DNA from 3 places in the Paenarthrobacter ureafaciens genome. Region 2 is predicted to be linked to each of the others. Evidence: riboswitches for the same ligand, from Rfam matches in the RefSeq annotation. Region 2 holds a riboswitch; each other region holds the start of a gene.
The links. Region 2 has a riboswitch for thiamine pyrophosphate ahead of thiD (bifunctional hydroxymethylpyrimidine kinase/phosphomethylpyrimidine kinase). Riboswitches for the same ligand answer to the same signal wherever they lie in the genome.
Positions count from the first base shown of each region.

Region 1: another riboswitch for thiamine pyrophosphate. It lies ahead of AUR_RS07680 (ECF transporter S component); the one in region 2 lies ahead of thiD (bifunctional hydroxymethylpyrimidine kinase/phosphomethylpyrimidine kinase).
Region 3: another riboswitch for thiamine pyrophosphate. It lies ahead of thiO (glycine oxidase ThiO); the one in region 2 lies ahead of thiD (bifunctional hydroxymethylpyrimidine kinase/phosphomethylpyrimidine kinase).

Region 1 is NZ_SBHM01000007.1:747,341-750,608, reverse strand. Features, by position in the region: gene AUR_RS07690 (DUF4235 domain-containing protein) at 1-149, opposite strand, end outside; gene AUR_RS07685 (NUDIX hydrolase) at 218-889, opposite strand; TPP riboswitch at 1,073-1,208, shown strand; gene AUR_RS07680 (ECF transporter S component) at 1,286-1,906, shown strand; gene AUR_RS07675 (ABC transporter ATP-binding protein) at 1,906-3,268, shown strand, end outside.
Region 2 is NZ_SBHM01000006.1:256,379-259,646, reverse strand. Features, by position in the region: gene AUR_RS02285 (ribonuclease E/G) at 1-1,313, shown strand, start outside; TPP riboswitch at 1,465-1,563, shown strand; gene thiD (bifunctional hydroxymethylpyrimidine kinase/phosphomethylpyrimidine kinase) at 1,554-3,074, shown strand.
Region 3 is NZ_SBHM01000006.1:676,519-679,786, forward strand. Features, by position in the region: gene thiS (sulfur carrier protein ThiS) at 1-207, opposite strand, end outside; gene thiO (glycine oxidase ThiO) at 204-1,463, opposite strand; TPP riboswitch at 1,456-1,573, opposite strand; gene thiE (thiamine phosphate synthase) at 1,601-2,263, shown strand; gene AUR_RS04185 (ferritin-like fold-containing protein) at 2,260-2,925, opposite strand; gene AUR_RS04190 (RNB domain-containing ribonuclease) at 2,967-3,268, shown strand, end outside.

The sequences.
Region 1 (3,268 bases), on a different contig from region 2:
GCTGAGCGGAGGCTCGTCTCGACGTCGTCGTGGCCTGTGGGCGGCTTGTGGCCTGTGGCCTTTTCCCAACCCTTGTTCACCAGTTTGGTGCCAAGGAAACCCGCGCCGAGGCTCACGCCGGCACCCAGAAGCTTGAAGAAGAAGTTCATGACCTCAGCCTAGCGGCACGGCAGTGGCGGTCGCGTGCGGAAGCCGTGGCATTCAGGGGGACCGCGGTTTACTGCTTGTTCCCGCGTTCCTTCAGGAACGCAGCCATGGAGCCCGGAGGTGACAGGACGGGCCGCACTTGGTGCTCGGCCTGCCACACGGCCTCCACGCTGTGGAACTCCGAGATCTCCTTGAGCAGGAAATAGGTTGGCGGCATGAGCTGAAGCTTGCCCTCTGCCTCGGCCGCCAGGATGCCTTCCACCGGCATCCAGAGTGACTGCCAGGCCTCCGTGGTTTGGTGCTGCGGTTCGGCTCCGGGGGCGGGCCTGGCCACGTAGAAGTAGGTGTCGAAGCGCTTGGGCATGTCCGTGGGCGTCACCCAGTTGGCCCAAGGGCGGAGCTGGGAGGCGTCGAGGGTCAGCCCTGCTTCCTCGAACACTTCGCGGATGGCAGCCGCCAACACCGTGCCGGCTTGCGCATACGGGTCGGAGGCTGCGATCGAGCTCATCGCCCAATCGGCCGCATGCCTTTCCAGCAGTTCGGAGGAGTAGTCCCAGCCCTCCGCGTCCGAGGCATCGACGCGACCGCCGGGGAACACCACCATGCCTGCTGCAAAGTCCATGGAAGAGACCCTGTGCTGGACAAAGGCTTCCAGTCCCGCCGCCGCATCCCGGAGCAGGATCACGCTGGCGGCAAGACGGGGTTCGGCCACGGGGGTGTCCTTGGCTGGCTGTTCTGTCATGGGATGGGCGCCCCTCTTGCTGCTGTGAATCCGGTGTGCTGAACCTGCTGGCCCCATTCTCTCAGGTGTGCAGCGCAGCCGGTCGCGGCTGTGCGCCCGTGAAACAGCAAAAAGGTTTATGACCGGGCCCATAACCCGGCGCACCCCTTCCGGTGTAAACTGGGCACGCCCACAAGGGCAGATTGATAACGACAGGGGAGCGCCGCCGTCGAACCTGCAGGCATGCAGGAGACGCGAGGGCGCTGAGAGTGCGGACAGCCGCAGACCCTCGAACCTGATCCGGTTAGTACCGGCGCAAGGGAGTCGAGCTTCTCAGAGTGTCCGGAACCGGATGGCAGCAGGCCGCCGGGAATACCGGGGAGCACTTTCCCCTCCTGTAACCTCAGGAGGCTAAGAATGACCACGTCAAGCGTGAAGAAGGCCGGCAACAGCTGGCGCGTTGTAGACATTGTGGTGGCGGCGCTGATTGCCATCGCAGGCGGAGTGATCTTCTGGGCCTGGTCCCAGGGCGCCGCACTCGTATCCGTTCCCATGAATGCTGCTTATCCGCCCCTCACCGGCCTGATCGCCGGTGGGTGGATGATCCCGGCCGTGCTGGGCATGCTCATCATCCGCAAACCGGGAGCAGCGCTGTTCTGCGAAGCCGTCGCAGCAACGGGTGAGCTCATCATGGGGTCCCAGTACGGCACCACGGTCCTGATCTCCGGTGTCCTTCAGGGCCTCGGCGCGGAACTGATCTTCGCCGCCTTCCGCTACAAGAAGTTCAACCTCCCGGTGGCCCTCCTCGCGGGTGCCGGGGCAGGACTGTTCTGCGGCCTCAACGATTCCTTCATGCCGTGGGGCTGGAACATCGCCTACGAAGCCGTCGACAAGCTGGCCTACATCGCCTTCACCACCATTTCGGGTGCAATCATCGCCGGGGCACTGTCCTGGGTGGCCACCCGCGGGCTCGCGTCCACGGGCGTCCTGAGCTCCTTCGCGTCCCGGAAAGCCGCGTCAGAGCCAGTCTTCAACTGATGGGACCGGCACAGGTACGGCCCGCCGCCATCTCCGCCAACGGCTGGGGCTGGCGGCATTCCGGCCGGACGGTACCAGCCATCCAGGGGCTGGACCTGCAGATCGAACCCGGGGAACGGGTTCTGCTGCTGGGGCCGTCCGGCGCCGGCAAATCGACGTTCCTGCACGCCCTCGCCGGGGTGCTGGGCGATGAGGAAGACGACGCGGACGAGACCGGTTCCCTCCTCATTGACGGTGCGGCACCTCGCGAACAGCGGGGCCGGGCCGGGCTCATGCAGCAGGACCCGGAAACGCAAGTAGTCCTGTCCCGCGTGGGCGACGACGTCGCTTTCGGCGCCGAGAACCTTGCCGTGCCCCGTGACGACATTTGGGCCCGGGTCCATGAAGCGCTCGACGACGTCGGGTTGCGTACCGCTGCCGGCGACGGCCTCGCGTTGGACCACCCGACGGCGGCTCTTTCCGGCGGACAGAAGCAGCGCCTGGCGCTGGCCGGGATCCTGGCGATGCGGCCGGGGCTGATCCTGCTCGATGAACCAACGGCGAATCTGGACCCGGCCGGCGTGCTGGAAGTCCGGGACGCAGTTCGCCGCTGCCTGGAGAAGACCGGTGCCACGCTGGTGGTTGTAGAACACCGGGTGTCCGTATGGAAGGACTTGGTTGACCGCATCGTGGTCCTCCAGCCGGGCTCGGCCGGTGGCGGAGTGCTGTTGGACGGCCCTCCCGATCAGGTGCTCGCCGAAGCCCGGAGCATGCTCATCACAGCCGGAGTCTGGGTCCCGGGATATGTGCCCCGTACCCGTACCAGGACCACCGCCGAGGGGCCGGCGGAGTTGCTCCTCGCAGCAGAGCACGTGGCCGTTTCCCGCGAAAAGCCCCGACGGAGGGGTTTCAAGAGCATCCCGCCCATCCCGGTCCAAGCCGGTGTGTCCGCTCAGGTGCGGGCAGGACGGGCGTTGACCATCACTGGCCCCAACGGTGCGGGGAAGTCCACCTTTGCGCTCACGATGGCCGGCCTTCTGGCGCCGGTGGCAGGAAAGGTCTCAGCCGCCGTCGAGCTTTCCGAAGGCGCCGGAATCGATCCCTTCAAGTGGAAGGCGGATCAACTGATTTCGCGCATCGGGACGGTGTTCCAGGAGCCCGAGCATCAGTTCGTCACGGGCAAAGTGATGGATGAGTTGATGTTTGGGCCCCGCCACCTCGGCAGGGGTGAGGAGCGGGTGGATGAACTTCTGGAGAGGCTCCGCTTGACGCACTTGGTGGACGCGAATCCCTACACCCTGTCCGGCGGCGAGAAGCGGCGGCTTTCCGTTGCGACCGTCCTTGCCGCCCACCCGCAGGTCCTGGTGCTCGATGAGCCCACCT
Region 2 (3,268 bases):
TCGTGGACGTCAACACCGGCAAGTTCACCGGCAGCGGCGGCAACTTGGAAGAGACCGTCACCAAGAACAATCTGGAAGCGGCCGAAGAGGTAGTTCGCCAGCTCCGCCTCCGTGACATCGGCGGCATCATCGTCATCGACTTCATCGATATGGTCCTGGAGTCCAACAGGGACTTGGTGCTGCGCCGGCTGGTGGAGTGCCTTGGCCGCGACCGCACCAAGCACCAGGTGGCGGAGGTGACGTCCCTGGGCCTCGTCCAGATGACGCGCAAGCGCATGGGCACAGGCTTGCTGGAGGTCTTCGGTGAGCAATGCGAGCACTGTGCCGGCCGCGGCGTGGTAACGCACGACGAGCCCGTGGAGCACCGCCGCGCGAATGTGGTGGCTGCCGAGCAGCACCGGTCCCACACCGAAGCACAGCAGCCGTCCCAGCGCAGTGAGCGTAAGCGTCGCCGCGGCAAGGGGGGCAACCAGGCACCGGAAGCTACGACGCCGGTCCAGCCGGCCGCTGCCCCGACGGCACCCGCTCCGGCTGAGTCCGTGGATCCCGCCCAGAAAGCCAAGGCAGAGGCTACCCGGGCCGCATTGGCGACGATCGCCGCTGCTGCGCACGCTGCACACCTGCACGATGACGAGGTGCACCGCGCCGAGGAAGCAGCACGCGCCGCCGGCAAGGCGGAAGCAGGCCAGTCGGGTCCCGCCCAGGCGGATCCTGCCCGGAAGGCTCCTGCGCAGTCGGCTCCTGCCCAAGGGGATGCCGCCCAGGCCCCTGAGCAGGGCGGGCAGACGCAGGGCTCCACCCCGGCAGAAACTGCGGCCAGGGAGGGCCGTCCGGCTCCGGTACTGCGCTTCGGCGGAGAGGAAGTGGCTCTGCCCTTCGTGGAGCATCACGACGAACCTGCCAAGAAACCTGCCATGAGCCTGGATCTGCTGGCTGAGGCCTTCTCGCACTTGGGTGGCACACCTGAGGTTGTCCCCGGGTCTGAGGTTGCCGGGTCTGGGCAGGACGCGCCCGGGAATGTTGAATCTGCTGAGGCTCCCGGGAGCGCCGACCCCTTGGCAGTCACGTCCGCTGGTACCGAACCCGTGGAGTCCCGGTCCGGCGCCCGTGGCCGGCGCGGCAGGCGGAACCGCAGCGCCAGCAGGGCCCAGGGCGCTGCCAACGAGACCAACGTTGAGCACCACGACGTTCGGGCCGCCACAGGTGGCGGGACCTCGCACGAAGCGAAGGCGCCGGCTGAGCCGGCAAAGAAGCCAACTGCAGCATCGGAGCCGATCATCCTGGGGGTGGGTGTTCCGGCGTCGGAGCTGTAAACAGGCACTGAAGACACAGGTGGAACGAAGGCCGCGCAGCGCATGCTGTGCGGCCTTCGTCGTGCAACGGGTCATCATCCGCCCGCTGGGGTCATATCCAGGCCGTTAGCCGCCGGGGTTCCCGGCGTGAGGGGCTTCCGGGCTAGGCTAGGACACTGACACGGGGTGCCGGGCATTGGGCCGGGCTGAGATCCAGACCCGTTGAACCTGTCCGGTTAGCACCGGCGAAGGGATGTCTCCATGACTTCAATGTCGTCTTCTGCTGTTTATCCGTTGCCAGCGGTCATCCGTACACATCCGAGGGTGTTGAGCATTGCTGGTTCGGACCCCTCCGGCGGGGCGGGGATCCAAGCGGACCTTAAAAGCATTGCTGCGCACGGCGGCTACGGTATGGCCGCCATCACCGCGCTGACGGCCCAGAACACGCGGGGCGTCAGCGGTGTGCATGTGCCGCCGGTGGAATTCCTCCGCCAGCAGTTGGAAACCGTCAGCAGCGACGTCGCTATCGACGCCGTGAAGATCGGGATGCTCGGTGATGCCGCCGTCATCAACGAGGTCCGGACCTGGCTTGCCAAGGTACGTCCCGCCGTCGTGGTCCTGGACCCGGTGATGGTGGCCACCAGCGGTGACCGGTTGCTGCGGGAATCAGCCGAGGCAGCCTTGCGTGACCTTCTGCCGATGGCGGACCTCATTACACCCAACCTTCCGGAACTGGCCATGCTGCTGGGGGAACCCGAAGCGGAGGACTGGCCTGCGGCGCTGGACCAGGGCAAACGGTTGGCCGGGGAGTGCGGCAATACGGTGCTGGTCAAGGGAGGCCACTTGCCGGGGGCGCAGTGTCCGGATGCGCTCATCAACACCAGCGGTTTGCTGCGTCAGGACGTGATCGAAGTCGGGGGACCGCGTGTTCAGACACGGAACAGCCACGGCACTGGCTGCTCGTTGTCCTCGGCCCTGGCCACTGTCCAGGCAAGAACAGGAGATTGGGAGGCGTCCCTGCGGGAAGTCAAGCCCTGGTTGCGCGAGGCTCTGATGAGGGCTGACGATCTTGAAGTGGGCCAGGGGAGCGGTCCGATCCACCATTTCCACCATCTCCGGGAATCATCCCGGCCCGGGGCCTTCGCTGCCCTCCTGTGGAAGGAAGCCGCCGTGGAGCTGGAAGCCATCCAAGGGCTTGCCTTCATACGGGACTTGGGGTCCGGGGAGTTGCCGGAGTCCGAGTTCAGTTACTACCTGGCCCAGGACGCCCTTTACCTCAACGGGTATTCCAGGGTGCTTGCCCGGGCAGGTGCCCTCGCCCCGACCGAAGAAGAGCAGCTGTTCTGGGCCCGGGGTTCCCAACAGTGCCTTGACGTGGAATCCGAATTGCACCGGAACTGGCTGAGCGGCCGTGAAGCGACGACGCAGAGCGGCCCAGTCACCAAGGCCTACGTGGACCATCTGGTGGCGTCATCTGCTTCGGGAAGCTACGGCGTCCTGCTTGCTGCGGTCCTGCCCTGCTACTGGCTGTATGCGGAAGTGGGGCAGCAACTGCACGCCGACTTCGTCCAAGCCGGTTCCCCGGAGAACCATCCCTACGCGGATTGGCTGAGGACCTATGCGGACGAGGATTTTGCGGAGGCGACGCGGAAGGCGATTGCTCTCACGGATGCCGCAGCAGCTGCGGCATCCGGCCGTGAGCGGGCTGCCATGAAGGAAGCCTTCGTCCAGTCCTGCCGCTACGAGACCGCGTTCTTTGATGCCCCAAGACTGCATTCGTAACACGGACGCCGCGCGTCGGACGGGAAATCAACGGCAAGGCCACGTAGAGGCTGTAAGCTGTATGGGCACGGTGCCGGGAACGTCCGTTCCTACTGGTGACAAGCGTCACGTGGTGGCTTCCGGACCCGGCCTCATTTGCAGCTGAAGGTCAAACTAGCGTAATCTTGATCTTCGGTGCTTACGCCAACACTTGG
Region 3 (3,268 bases), 420 kb from region 2:
GAGTTCATCGCCGTCGGCGAGGTTCGTTGCTGCCCACTGGCTACGCGGGACCACCTCCGCATTGCGCGCGACGGCGACACCCAGCTTGCCGCCGTCGGCCGCCTGTCCGCTCGGGTCGAGGGCGCGTCCGGTAACGGACGTGACCAGGGTGCTGACGGATGCGCCATCGGCCACGGTGTGCCGGGCCCCATTGAGTGTGATGTTCATGCTGTTTCCTTGGTGGAAGCGATGGATGGTGTTGGAATGCCGCGCCCGGCGAGGGCGCCTTGCGGAGAAAAACGATCCGGACGGAACCGGACCCACCGGTCATCCGCGGAACCGTCGAGCAAGCCGGCCACGATCTGTGCGGCTATGGGGGTCAGGAGTACGCCGTGGCGGAAGAAACCCGTGGCTATGATCAGGCCCCGGAGGGCGCCGTCCGCCGCGCCCACCCGCCCCAGGAGCGGAGCGTTGTCAGGGGTGCCCGGCCGTGCACGGGCTGTCACTTCGATGAGCTCCAGCTCACCGACTGCGGGGACCAGGATCTGGGCGTCCCGAAGCAGCTGGTACACGCCGCCGGCAGACACCGCATTCGATCCCGTCGAGAGCCCGTCCTCGCGTTGGGTTGCCCCGATCACCACGGTCCCGTCCTCGCGGGGCACGATGTATACCGGCACTCCCCGCACCATTCCGCGGACTGTGGAGGTCAGCAACGGCCGCAGGTCCTCCGGTACCCGGAGCCTGAGGATGTCTCCGTAAACCGGCCTGAGCGGCAGGTGCAGGTCCTCAGGAAGTCCGCCGGTCGCCGCAGCCGCCAAGCCATTGGCCAGCACGGTTTCCCTTGCCGCTACCACTTGGCCGGTGGAGAGTTCAGCGCCCACAACGCGGTCACCCTCCCACAGCAGCCGCCGGGCCTCCGCTGCCAGCTGGAACCCGCTGCTCGCGCCCGGGACCCATGTGGCATCCGACGGGGTGTGCGCGGCCAATCCGGCGAGTATGCACTCCGCCAGCCGGCGGGGGTCCACTTGGTGGTCGGCCGGGATATCGAAAGCGCATGAAATTCCGGGGCTGAGCAGCGGCTCGCGCTGCCGCGCGTCCCGCAGCATCAACGGCTCCACTGTGAGCCCCGCCGCCTGTTGCACGGAGCGCAGATCGGCGAGCGCCCGTCGATCGGCGGCGTCGGCACCCACCGCGAGCGTCGACGTCGTGCTGTAGCCGGTGGTGACGCCGGTACCGGACAATCCGGACACGAACGTTGGCCATAGCCTGGACGATTCGAGCATCAGTTCCAGGAGATCTTCTTCCTGGTAGTGGAGTTCGCTCACGGGGGCCAGCATCCCGGCCGCTGCAAAGGTTGCTCCACTGGCAGGGTTCGGATCGATGAGGGCCACGGAACGGCCTGTGGCCCGGATCCGGTGGGCGATGCCCAGGCCGACTACGCCTGCGCCGATGACGGCAACGTCTGCTTCGATGGCTTCTGCCATTGGTTTCCTTCCCTACGCCGGTATTAGCCGGATCAGGTCAAGCGGTCGGCTCTGAAGCCCTCTCAGCCGGACGGTCATATGACGCTGTCACGGCTCCCGCAGTACGTGCCCAGTTTAGAGGAACTACTCTGGTTTCCATGACCCAGCCTGATCTCCTCACCGACGCCCGCCTCTACCTGTGCACCGATGCCCGCCGGCGGCAAGGCGATTTCGAAGACTTTGTGGACGCCGCGTTCGAAGGCGGCGTGGACATCATCCAGCTCCGTGACAAGACCCTTGAGGCCGCCGAGGAACTGGAGCTGCTCGAGGTCCTGAACAAAGTTGCCGCCCGGCATTCCAAGCTGTGGGCGGTCAACGACCGGGCTGATATCGCCCGTGTTTCCGGGGCTCCCGTGTTCCACGTGGGCCAAAAGGACCTTCCGCTGCCCGTGGCCCGGCAGCTGCTCGGGGACACCACCGCCATAGGTCTCTCCACGCATGGGCCTGATCAGGTGGACGCGGCCATTGCGGCTTCGTCGGGCAGTGCAGGACTGGACTACTTCTGCGTCGGTCCCCTCTGGACCACACCCACCAAACCGGGCCGGACGCCAGTAGGCCTGGGCTTGGTCACATATGCCGCCGAAGCTGTGGAACGCGCAGGATCCGCCCTTCCCTGGTTTGCCATTGGCGGGATCGATCTTTCGAATGTGGAGCAGGTGGTTGCGGCAGGAGCCAGCCGCATCGTCGTAGTCCGCGCCATCACCGAAGCAGAAGACCCGACGGCGGCGGCCAAGTCGCTGCTCGAAGCCCTGGACGCCTAGGCAGCCAGTCCGAGGCCCGTCATCCGGCGGCCGTGGTGATCGGCGAGTTCCGCCGTCAACCGGCCTACCTCCGCCTTGGCCTGTCCGTCATGAAGTACGGCACGCAGGTCCGGGTGCTCCAACGCCACCCGTTGCACCTGGGTGAGGGCCTCACCCACCAGCCTTCGGCCCCATAGGGCAAGGCGCGAAGCCAACCTGGGATCGTCCCTCAGGGCCCGCATGAGGAGGATGCGCAACGCCTCGGTGGCTTGGTCCGCAGAAGCGACTTTCCGGACGAATTGCTGTGTCCCGGCATCCAGGAAGGCGGACACCGTCCTGTAGAAGTCCGAGGACACCGTGTCGATGATGTACGCCTTCAGAACAGACTCGTACCAGTCCCCTGGCGGGGTGCGTTCGTGGAAGTGATCGAATGACGGCTGGAAGCGAAGCATGGCGTCCTCGGGGTCCCGCCCCATCTCGGTAAGCCGGCCGCTGATCAACGCATAGTTGCCGAATGCACCGACCGCGATCTTGGCAAAGGTAGCCCGGTCCCGGAGGGTAGGAGCGAAGCGGGAGTCCGCGGACAACCGCCCGAACGCTGACAATTCGCCATAGGCCATGGCTCCCAGCAGCTCTGCCGGGAGAACGTCCGCGGGAATTCCGCCAGGAGTGGACGTGCCCATGGTCCAAGACTATCCGCCGTTTTCGGGCTAGTCTGACTTTCGTGTCACATCATCGGATAGCGCCCAACGTCGACGATTCTTCCGACCGGCTCGCTGCCTCCCTGGCTGCCTTGAGGAGCGAGCTGGAACTACCCGGCGACTACCCTGCCGACGCCGAGCATGAAGCGCGCCAGGCGGTTCAAAACCTGCAATTGCCGCCCCGCAGCCTGCTGGACGTGCCGTTCGTGACCATAGACCCCGCGACTTCCACCGATCTGGACCAAGCGCTGTTCATTCAGCGTAACGATGCCGGTTACAAGGTCCTGTACGCAATTGCCGACGTGCCGTCCTTCGTGGCCCCCGG